Regions from separate parts of the Neobacillus sp. SAB-20_R2A genome, predicted to be linked through region 2. Evidence: riboswitches for the same ligand, from Rfam matches in the RefSeq annotation. Region 2 holds a riboswitch; each other region holds the start of a gene.
The links. A riboswitch is a leader RNA that binds a small molecule or an ion and turns the genes downstream of it on or off. The one in region 2 is predicted to bind S-adenosylmethionine.
Positions count from the first base shown of each region.

Region 1: linked by a shared signal. The riboswitch ahead of V5M37_RS14850 (5-methyltetrahydropteroyltriglutamate--homocysteine S-methyltransferase) and the one ahead of V5M37_RS24360 (O-acetylhomoserine aminocarboxypropyltransferase/cysteine synthase family protein) in region 2 are both predicted to bind S-adenosylmethionine.
Region 3: linked by a shared signal. The riboswitch ahead of V5M37_RS06215 (methionine ABC transporter ATP-binding protein) and the one ahead of V5M37_RS24360 (O-acetylhomoserine aminocarboxypropyltransferase/cysteine synthase family protein) in region 2 are both predicted to bind S-adenosylmethionine.

Region 1 is NZ_CP145895.1:3,044,951-3,048,227, forward strand. It holds gene V5M37_RS14835 (aldolase catalytic domain-containing protein) at 1-415, opposite strand, end outside; gene V5M37_RS14840 (hypothetical protein) at 570-773, opposite strand; gene V5M37_RS14845 (peroxiredoxin) at 985-1,602, opposite strand; SAM riboswitch class I at 1,814-1,912, shown strand; gene V5M37_RS14850 (5-methyltetrahydropteroyltriglutamate--homocysteine S-methyltransferase) at 1,993-3,120, shown strand.
Region 2 is NZ_CP145895.1:4,936,518-4,939,794, forward strand. It holds gene V5M37_RS24360 (O-acetylhomoserine aminocarboxypropyltransferase/cysteine synthase family protein) at 1-1,180, opposite strand, end outside; SAM riboswitch class I at 1,250-1,352, opposite strand; gene V5M37_RS24365 (SCP2 sterol-binding domain-containing protein) at 1,434-1,790, opposite strand; gene V5M37_RS24370 (nuclease-related domain-containing protein) at 2,036-2,950, shown strand.
Region 3 is NZ_CP145895.1:1,249,840-1,253,116, forward strand. It holds gene V5M37_RS06205 (vWA domain-containing protein) at 1-446, shown strand, start outside; gene V5M37_RS06210 (NAD(P)/FAD-dependent oxidoreductase) at 528-1,643, shown strand; SAM riboswitch class I at 1,836-1,945, shown strand; gene V5M37_RS06215 (methionine ABC transporter ATP-binding protein) at 2,044-3,057, shown strand; gene V5M37_RS06220 (methionine ABC transporter permease) at 3,047-3,277, shown strand, end outside.

The DNA.
Region 1 (3,277 bases), 1.9 Mb from region 2:
CCATAATATTGAGAGATGTCTCATATCCTAAATCATGGAACATTTGGACAAGCTCCAGGCCCTTGTCCACTTCACGGATATAGCAGGCTACCCGAATCATATCCAACACACTTTGCTCGCGAGGCAGGATATCGTTGGGATCGACACGGCCAATATCTACTAATGCAGATAGCTTCGTGAATTTTTTCTCAGGAATGATTTCTTTCAGAAAATGATCATCTAAAAATCTCCATGGATTAGGCTCAGTTGCGTTCAGCAGCTTAGCGGAGTTTTTGTAGCCAATCTCCATATATTCAACGCCAGCCGCACTTAGTCCATTATACAAGTCCTGGACAAATTCGATACTGAAATCCCAATTGTTTACTAAACCTCCGTCACGGATCGTACAATCTAAAATTTTGCTGCGATGTTCCATAATTTTAAATTCCCCCTGTGGTTATGCTCATTCGTCATAATTTGAATATATATACCATGAATCTTTTAAAGGTGTCAAACTTACATGTCAGCCGTTCTAAAAATATTTGATAAAATTGTTAAAGTATTTCTATATTAATACTACTATCATTTTATCACTTGGCTCCAATACTTTGACGTCGCATTTGTCTATTTCTTTGTAATTCACTTTGTTTCCAAATGTATTTTTGCATATATAACCTAAGCACGTCATTCATAGACTTTCCATTTTTTTCAACAGCATCTCTAAAACTTTGGATTATGTTTTCGGGTATTTCAAAATTTACTTCTACATTTTTATTTCTGTGTTCCTGGCACATTTTATACCTCCTGACAGACCGATCTATCCATTTTTCCTGGGTAGTCACAAAGGGGTGAATATTTAGAATATTTGTATAGAAACTATCATATCAGGTGAAAACGCGTACATTTTTATTAACTTTTCGACAAATTACGACATAATTAAGGAATCAATGATGTATGTAGAGGATCTTAAAAGCCTAAATGAGGCATGAGAACCGTCCCCATGCCTCAAATTCTTCCGATATTCTTTGGGTCTCTAATGATTCCTGGGTTACCGGGAACCCAGTTAGCTGGGACTCCTTCTCCGGTGCTTCTTCCGTATTGTACCCCTTGTATGATCCTTAGTATTTCGTAAACATTTCGGCCAACTTCTAATGGGTATACCAATTTGGATACAATTATTCCATCTGGATCGATAATGACGGTTGCTCTTAAGGCTGCCCCAACTTTTTCATTTAGGACTCTGTATGCTTTACTGATTTGGTGTGTTCGGTCACTTAGAAGTGGAAATGATACCTGAGAGGCATTAGGAGATACCTCAGCGAAAACTTTATGGGCATACACACTGTCCGTGCTGATAGCAAGGACATTTGTATTAAGTGTCTTTAGTTGATCCTTAATAACAGCGACCGCTGCCAATTCTGTCGGTCAAACAAAGGTAAAATCACTTGCATAAAAAAATAAAATAACCCAGCTTCCACGATAGCTTTCTAGACGAAGCTTTTTTATTTTCTTTTCTGCATGATCATAAGCTTCTGCTTCAAATAGGGGCGCCATATCCGTTGTCTGTGCACAAAATGGCTGCAAAGATCCATCAAAATGACCCTCTCGCCTGTTAAATTCCATTGTTTCACCTCAGATCATCACGTGAATCTTAATTCCTTGCTGCAGTTCATTTTTTAATACGTTGCCATAAATACTATATGTTTAGGTATTTGTCCCATTGAGCCTATTTTGGATAGCTTTTCCATTCAACCACAACAATAGTGTTGTAGATTTTTGTTGACAGAAAATCTGAACAGGTGTATCTTTACTGTTAATTAAATATTTTCGAATATTCTTATCAAGAGAGGTGGAGGGACTGGCCCTTTGAAGCCTCGGCAGCAGACACGTTCGTACTGTGCCAATTCCAGAAGCGAGTGCTTGAAGATAAGAAGAGATTTAGTAATGGCTATTACCCTCTTCTTATTTTTGAGAAGAGGGTTTTTTATTACACCGAGAAAGAAGGAATAATTAATGACAGCAACACTAGTAAAAACTCCATTCAAAGCTGACCATGTCGGCAGCTTTCTTCGAACAGAACCGGTTAAAGAAGCTAGAAAGGCTTTTGCCAATGGGGAAATTGATGCAGCTGCCCTGAAGGCGGTTGAGGACCAAGAAATTGAGAAATTGGTTCAAAACCAAATTGGAGCAGGCTTAAAATCCATTACAGATGGTGAGTTTAGACGTTCATGGTGGCATCTGGATTTCTTGGCTGGTTTGGAAGGTGTAGCGTTTTTCGAAAATGAATATATCAGCAACTTCAAAGGCGCCCAAACAAGAAACAACGCCATTAAAGTAGTGGGCAAAGTGGACTTTAATGATCATTATATGCTCGAACATTTCAAATTTTTAAAGCAGGCGGTTGAAAAATATGGTGATGGCAGCCAAGTGGCGAAGTTCTCCATCCCAAGCCCGAACATGTTGTTTACGAGAATTCAAGGCGATGAGTACTACAATGGCAACAGTGAGCAATTTTTTAAAGATACCGTAGCGGCCTATCAAAAAGCCATCCAAGCTTTCTATGAGGCTGGTTGCCGTTACTTGCAATTAGACGACACATCTTGGATTGATTTTGTTTCAGAAGAGCGGATCAATGCAGTGGTAGAAAAAGTTGGCAAGGATGTTCATGAAATCATCAAAACAAGAGTAAGTGCGATCAATGAAACCATTGCCAATAAGCCGGAAGATATGACAATTACGATGCACATTTGCCGCGGCAACTTCAGATCCACCTATATTACAAGCGGCGGTTACGATCAAATTTCCGATGCCATTTTCGCTGAGCTAAATGTGGACGGGCTATTCCTAGAGTATGATGATCAGCGTTCTGGTGACTTCGAACCTTTAAAAGGCTTCCAGCGTCCTAACCTAACCGTTGTACTAGGATTATTCACATCTAAATTCCCAGAACTCGAGGATCCAGAATCCATTAAGGCAAGAATTAAAGAAGCAAGTCAATTTATTCCTTTAGAAAACCTGGCAGTAAGCCCTCAATGCGGCTTTGCTAGCACAGAAGAAGGAAATATTTTAACGGAAGAAGAGCAGTGGAATAAGATTAAACATGTAGTGACTATTGCTAAGGATGTTTGGGGAACCATTTAATCCCATTAGGAGAGGCCGCCTTCCATTTCTATGATGGAAGGTGGCCTTTTTCAATTTAATCGTTTCTGAAATTGGTTGTATGTTTCTACTTTAAAGAATTCCTAAATATTGAATAATCTGTTAACATAGAATGATAAAATCTGAGGTAACTAGATTG
Region 2 (3,277 bases):
CTTCCGAATCCAGCTGCTGATGTGTGGTGCTTGCAGGGTGGATAATTAAGCTCTTGGCATCGCCGACATTGGCCACGTGCGCCCATAGGGTGATTGCATCGATTAATTTCGCACCGGCTTCTCTTCCGCCTTTAATACCAAATACAACCATCGAACCAGCGCCCTTAGGTAAATATTTTTGCGCCAATTCGTAATCAGGATGTGATGGATGTCCCGGATAAGAAACCCATTCAACCGCAGGATGATTATTCAAGTATTCCACTACCTTTTTGGTGTTGGCGACATGCTCTTTCATCCGTACATGAAGCGTTTCTAACCCAAGAACAAACTGGAATGAGCTTTGCGGGCTTAGTGCCGGCCCCAAGTCCCGGAGAAGCTGTACGCGTGCTTTAATAATATAAGCAACCGGTCCAAGCGCCTCAGCATAGACAAGATCATGATAGCTGGAGTCTGGCGTTGTAAAGCCAGGGAATTTCGGTGAATTCCAATCGAACTTGCCTCCGTCGACAATAATGCCCCCTGTAGTTGTTCCATTACCTAATATCCACTTGGTTGCGGAGTGAACGACGATATCAGCGCCATGCTCAATTGGACGGCATAGGTATGGTGTTGCAAAGGTGTTGTCCACGATAAGAGGAACCCCTGCTTCATGAGCAATATTGGCTACCTTTTCAATATCAAGGATTCTTAAGCTTGGGTTGCCGATCGTTTCAGCGAAAACAGCTTTTGTTTTTTCCGTTATGACGGCACGGAAGTTTTCCGGATTCTCAGGGTCGACAAACTTCACATTAATCCCATATTTAGGCAGGGTCACTGCAAATAGATTATACGTTCCGCCATATAGATTGGATGCAGCAACAATCTCATCACCCGCTTCGGCAATGTTTAAGATGGCCAATGTGATGGCAGACATACCGCTTGCCACTGCCAGTGCGCCAACGCCGCCTTCTAGGAGCGATACTCTTTCTTCGAAAACAGTTGTGGTTGGATTGTGAATCCTTGTGTATATGTACCCAGGTTCCGCTAAGGCGAATAGGTTGGCGGCATGCTCTGTGCTTTTGAATTGGTAGGCGTTATTTTGATAGATAGGTAGCGCCCGTGCTCCTGTTACAGGGTCTGGTGAGAGACCACCGTGAACACTTAGTGTTTCAAACCTTAACTTCTTTTGTTTTTCTGACATAGTTCTTATTCCCTCCCAATATAAAAATAAAACCCATGCTTCCTATAAGAAGATGGGGGTTCTCCGCTCTTCTTATCTTTCAGAGCCCGTTTGCTCTGCTGGATTTAGCACCGTGTGGTCCACCGGTTGCCGGGCTTCAACGGGCCAGTCCCTCCGCCGCTCCTGATAAGAATGTATATTTAGTTTGCTGTTCGTTGCTTGAATATTCTAAAAAAATAATACCTGAACTTTAATTCCGAGTCAATACCTTTGATTAAATTATTTCGGCAAGATTTGTCTGGGCTTTAGTTAAATAAAATAGTGATTCCAGTAGTAATATGGTCCTTAGTGCCCCTTTTACGTTCAGGGCGCCAATCCGTTGCAGTACCCTTAATCTTTCTTGCCCTTCCAGAAGTTGCTTTAGTTCTTGCGGGCCGCCGTGGATTTGGCAATTTGCCTGATCCGGGTGTGAGTCATAGAGGGCGAATATTTCCCCGTTTTTAATAACCAGTTGAAACGATTGCTGTTCGGTGGTGCTTAGGTTAATCCTTAGTTCTGCGTGCTGAATTAGCGGAAGAATATGTCCTTGGTCTTTGAATGTTTTTAAAAAGCTATTAACCTCTTCTATCATTTTAATCACTCCGAAATCCTCGTCTATACCAATTACTATTCAGCAGCGATTCGCCTATTCCTTTATGAATTGCTCGACATTATCTTCGAACAGGTGGGGAAATATTAACATTTCCCGAGAAATATGTCGGACTATGCAAGATTCTGGTAATGTTAACAAAATATTCATACATTCTAATTTGCGTTTCAGTAAGTTGGAGTAAAATTGGATATGGGTATTTTTAATTATTTGAGAGGATGTGGACTATGCCTATACCAAAAAAATCGCGCGGAGTACCAAAGGAGTTGCTTATGTTACGGGCCTTAAACCCGCGTATGGCACTTGCTGATACAGACAGGAGAAAGTATTACACTCTTGAAAAAGGCTATCAAGGAGAATTGATGTTTGATGCTATTTCTGAAGGATTGAAGAATAACTGCATCGTATTAAATGACTTGCTCTTTAAATTGAAAGGAAAATACTTTCAAATCGATACGATTATTATTTTTCAAAAAACAATTTACCTGATTGATGTTAAAAATTTTGAAGGAGACTATATTTATAAATCTGATCCCGACCGTTTTTGTAAAAATGATACCGAAATTGACGACCCTATCCTTCAATTGTTGAAGGCAGAGTCCAAGCTGCGGCAGCTTCTCGAAGAGTACAGATTTAATCTGCCGGTTGAATCCTACGTGGTTCATATTAGCCCCACATTTACCCTATACAATGCTCCTCAAAACAATCATGTTATTCTCTCAACACAACTCAATCGCTTCATAAGAAAATTAGAAAATATCCCATCAAACCTGAATGGTGGCCATGAGAGACTGGCAGACCTGTTAATTTCTTTGGATCAAGGTGATTATCCAAATGCTACAAAGCCCGCTTATAGATATGAGGAGCTGATAAAGGGTCCATATTGTTCGAACTGCAATTCATTTTCGGTTTCTGTTGGGGAGAGGAAAATGGTTTGTAATGCGTGTGGGTGTGAGGAGAAACTAGAGTCTGCGGTGCTGCGGTGTGTGAGGGAGTTACGATTACTTTTTCCTGAAAGGAAGATTAGTACGAATTTGGTGTTTGAGTGGTGCGGGAAGAAGATTGACAAAAGGAAAATTAGAAGGATTTTACAGAAGCATTTTACCACTAGAGGGAAAGTGAAATATTCTTATTACGAATAACTTGGTGTGAATTCGATCCATTTCTTCAAAAGTAATTATGTGGTTAATCGTATTACTTTTTTGTTTTTATTACAAATTTTTACTTTAGGGCGCTTATGAATCTTTTATAGATTATCCCACCCTCTCAGACCGGTGAATTCGGTCTTATGAACCCTTTATAAGACCATTTCCACCCTCTCTGACCGGTGAGTTTGGTCTTTTGAACCCTTTATAAGACCATTTCCACCCTCTCTGATCGGTGAGTTTGGTCTTATGAACCCTTTATAAGACCATTTCCACCCTCTTTGGCCTACTAATCTGGTCTTATGAATCCTTTATAAGACCATT
Region 3 (3,277 bases), 2.2 Mb from region 2:
ACGATCAATACGAAATCCTATGGAATGGGGTTGATGCAAGGCAGATTAACCTCACTGATCAGGAGTATTATGTAAGAGGTATGACGGCAATGTTGGATGCAGTGGGGAAAACCATTCTTGACGTAGGATATCGGTTATCCAAAACTCCTGAAAATGATAAGCCCGGTAAGGTAATATTGGTGATCACGACTGATGGAATGGAAAACGCAAGTAGTGAATTTTCCTATACAAAAGTGAAGGAGCTCATCAAGCACCAAAAGGAGAAATATAATTGGGAGTTTATCTTTTTGGGGGCAAACATCGATGCTAAGGAAGAAGCGGGCTGTCTTGGGATTGATGTTGAAAATGCCTTTAACTTCGAAGCATCTGAAAAAGGTGTTGAGATTATGTATAATATGGTGTGTGAGCAAGTAATGGAGAGAAGGCAGAGCACAAGGAAACTTTAAAGCAGTAGTGTATTTGTTGTAATATATATAGTATCTACTTTGCTCAGTCTATAAGACTGAGTTTTTGTCTTGAGGTGAGTTATGCAAAAGGTAATTGTAATTGGGGCAGGAATACTCGGAGCATCCACTGCTTATCACCTTGCAAAATGGGGGGCCGAGGTTATCATAGTGGACCGGCATGTCCCCGGTCAAGCCACTGACGCGGCTGCGGGGATTGTTTGCCCATGGTTGTCCCAACGGCGTAATAAAGCCTGGTACCAGTTGGTTAAAGGTGGAGCCCGGTATTATCCAGAATTAATAGCTCAGTTAGAAGCAGATGGGGAAAAAGATACGGGTTATAAACGAGTTGGGGCATTAAGTATTCACACTGATCCAGCAAAGTTGGAAAAGATGGCAGAACGGGCACGGACCCGTTGGGAGGATGCTCCCGAAATCGGCGAAATAACAATTTTATCACCAACTGAAACGAATCGACTTTTTCCGCCGTTGTCCGATGAATTTGGGGCAGTTTTTGTTAGTGGCGGGGCACGTGTAAATGGCCGGGCTTTACGTAATGCACTTGTTAACGCTGCAGTAAAACATGGAGCCCAAGTTGTTAAAGGGGATGCTTCATTAATTAGTAGTGATAATAAAGTCCAAGGAGTTAAAGTATCAGATAGGTTACTATTCGCTGATCAAGTCATAGTCACTGCAGGAGCGTGGGCAAAGGAACTTTTGGATCCGCTGGGAGTTGAATTTTTGGTAAGGCCACAAAAGGCGCAAATCATACATTTACATATGCAAGACATGGAAACAAACTCGTGGCCTGTAGTCATGCCACCATCTGATCAATATATTCTAACCTTTGAAGGTGGGCGTGTTGTCATTGGAGCAACCCACGAAAATGATGCAGGATTTGATAATCGGGTAACGGCTGGAGGAGTCCAAGAAATCTTAAATAAAGCTTTAGCTGTTGCTCCTGGTCTCGCAAGTGGAACAATTTTGGAAACAAGGGTAGGCTTTCGGCCTTTTACTCCTGGTTTTCTTCCGGTAATCGGGGCTTTACCAAATTATGAAGGAATCTACTTAGCAAATGGCTTAGGCTCCTCCGGATTAACCAGTGGGCCCTATCTCGGTGCCGAACTTGCAAAACTGGTATTAGGTAAACAAGCAGAAATTGATTTTAATAATTATAATGTTGCTGGTGCTTTAGCCTAATGTTATGCACAAAGAGCTTTTCATGCGAAAAGCTCTTTTCTAATCGAACAAAAAAATTTTTAAATTAATAATAAGTTGATATGACAATGTTGAAAACGCTATCGGGTAAATTGCGCTATAATTTAGATGATTGACAAAACAAAAATAGATTTGTACTATCTTAATATAACTTAATTATTTGTTAATTTAATTTTCTTATCCAGAGCGACCGAGGGACATGGCCCGATGACGTCCGGCAACCCCCGATTGGGAAGGTGCCAATTCCTGCAGAATGACAGTACTTTCATTCTGAAAGATAAGCCGAAATTCTATTTAATTTCGACGCCCCTTTCAGAATGAATGGGGCTTTTTGTTTGGGTATAAAGTCTAGTTTAGATATCGGAAAAATGAGGTAATCAGTATGATTGAAATAAAGAACCTTAGTAAAATTTATAAGACAAAAAAGGGTGAAGTAAAAGGTGTTGATAATGTTTCACTAACCGTCCAGGAAGGTGAAATCTTCGGTATCGTCGGCTATTCAGGCGCCGGAAAAAGCTCCCTGCTCAGATGTATTAATCTATTAGAACGTCCCACATCGGGAAGTATTATGGTTGATGGCACAAACCTTACCTCCCTTAAAGGCGAGCAACTACGTTCAGCAAGGCTTAAGATTGGTATGATTTTCCAACATTTTTATTTAATCAGTCAAAAAACGGTTTACGAGAATATTGCGTTTTCTTTAAAAGCAGCCAACATGCCAAAAGAACAAATTAAAATTAGAGTAGAGGCACTCCTTGAAATGGTCGGCCTTTCTGATAAACGTGATGTCTATCCATCCCAACTCAGCGGTGGTCAAAAACAACGAGTCGGTATTGCAAGGGCTCTCGCAAATAATCCGAAGGTGCTTTTATGTGACGAAGCAACATCAGCACTTGACCCTACGACAACAAAGTCGATACTCAATCTATTGAAAAAAATCAATAAAGAACTCAACATCACCATTGTATTGATCACTCACGAGATGGATGTTGTTAAAGAAATCTGCAGCCGGATGGCAATTATGCAGGATGGACGAGTTGTGGAAGAAGGTTCGGTATATGATATTTTTGCCAACCCGCATACAGAACTTACAAAAGAATTTATTGAGAGTGTCGTGACCCTTGAAATCCCGGAAGTCATTCTAAAAAGCTGCCAGGGGCCAATAATAAAAGTTACCTTTAAAGGTAAGGTGGCGGGAGAGGGAGTTATTTCTGATACTCTTCAACAATTTAACGTAAAAGGTAATTTTCTGCATGGTTCAATAGAATATATTCAAGAGCAACCGCTTGGGATTTTCATAATGGAGCTAAAAGGACAAAAAGAGGAAATAGAAAAAGCCCTAAATTATATTGAAAACCGGGCCGCACAAGTGGAGGTGTTACACAATGGGCTTTGATTTTGCACATCTGATGGAGCTTATCCCGGATATCAATAAAGCATTTTTTCAAACCATCTATATGATTGCAATTTCACTGGTGGTTTCAACGGTAATCGGATTGCCGGTTGGGATATTGCTTTACATAACCGACAAAGGATTATTTATGGAAAATCGAGCTGTCCAGAATGTACTTGGTTTTATTGTAAACATGGTTCGCTCGATTCCTTTTATTATTTTA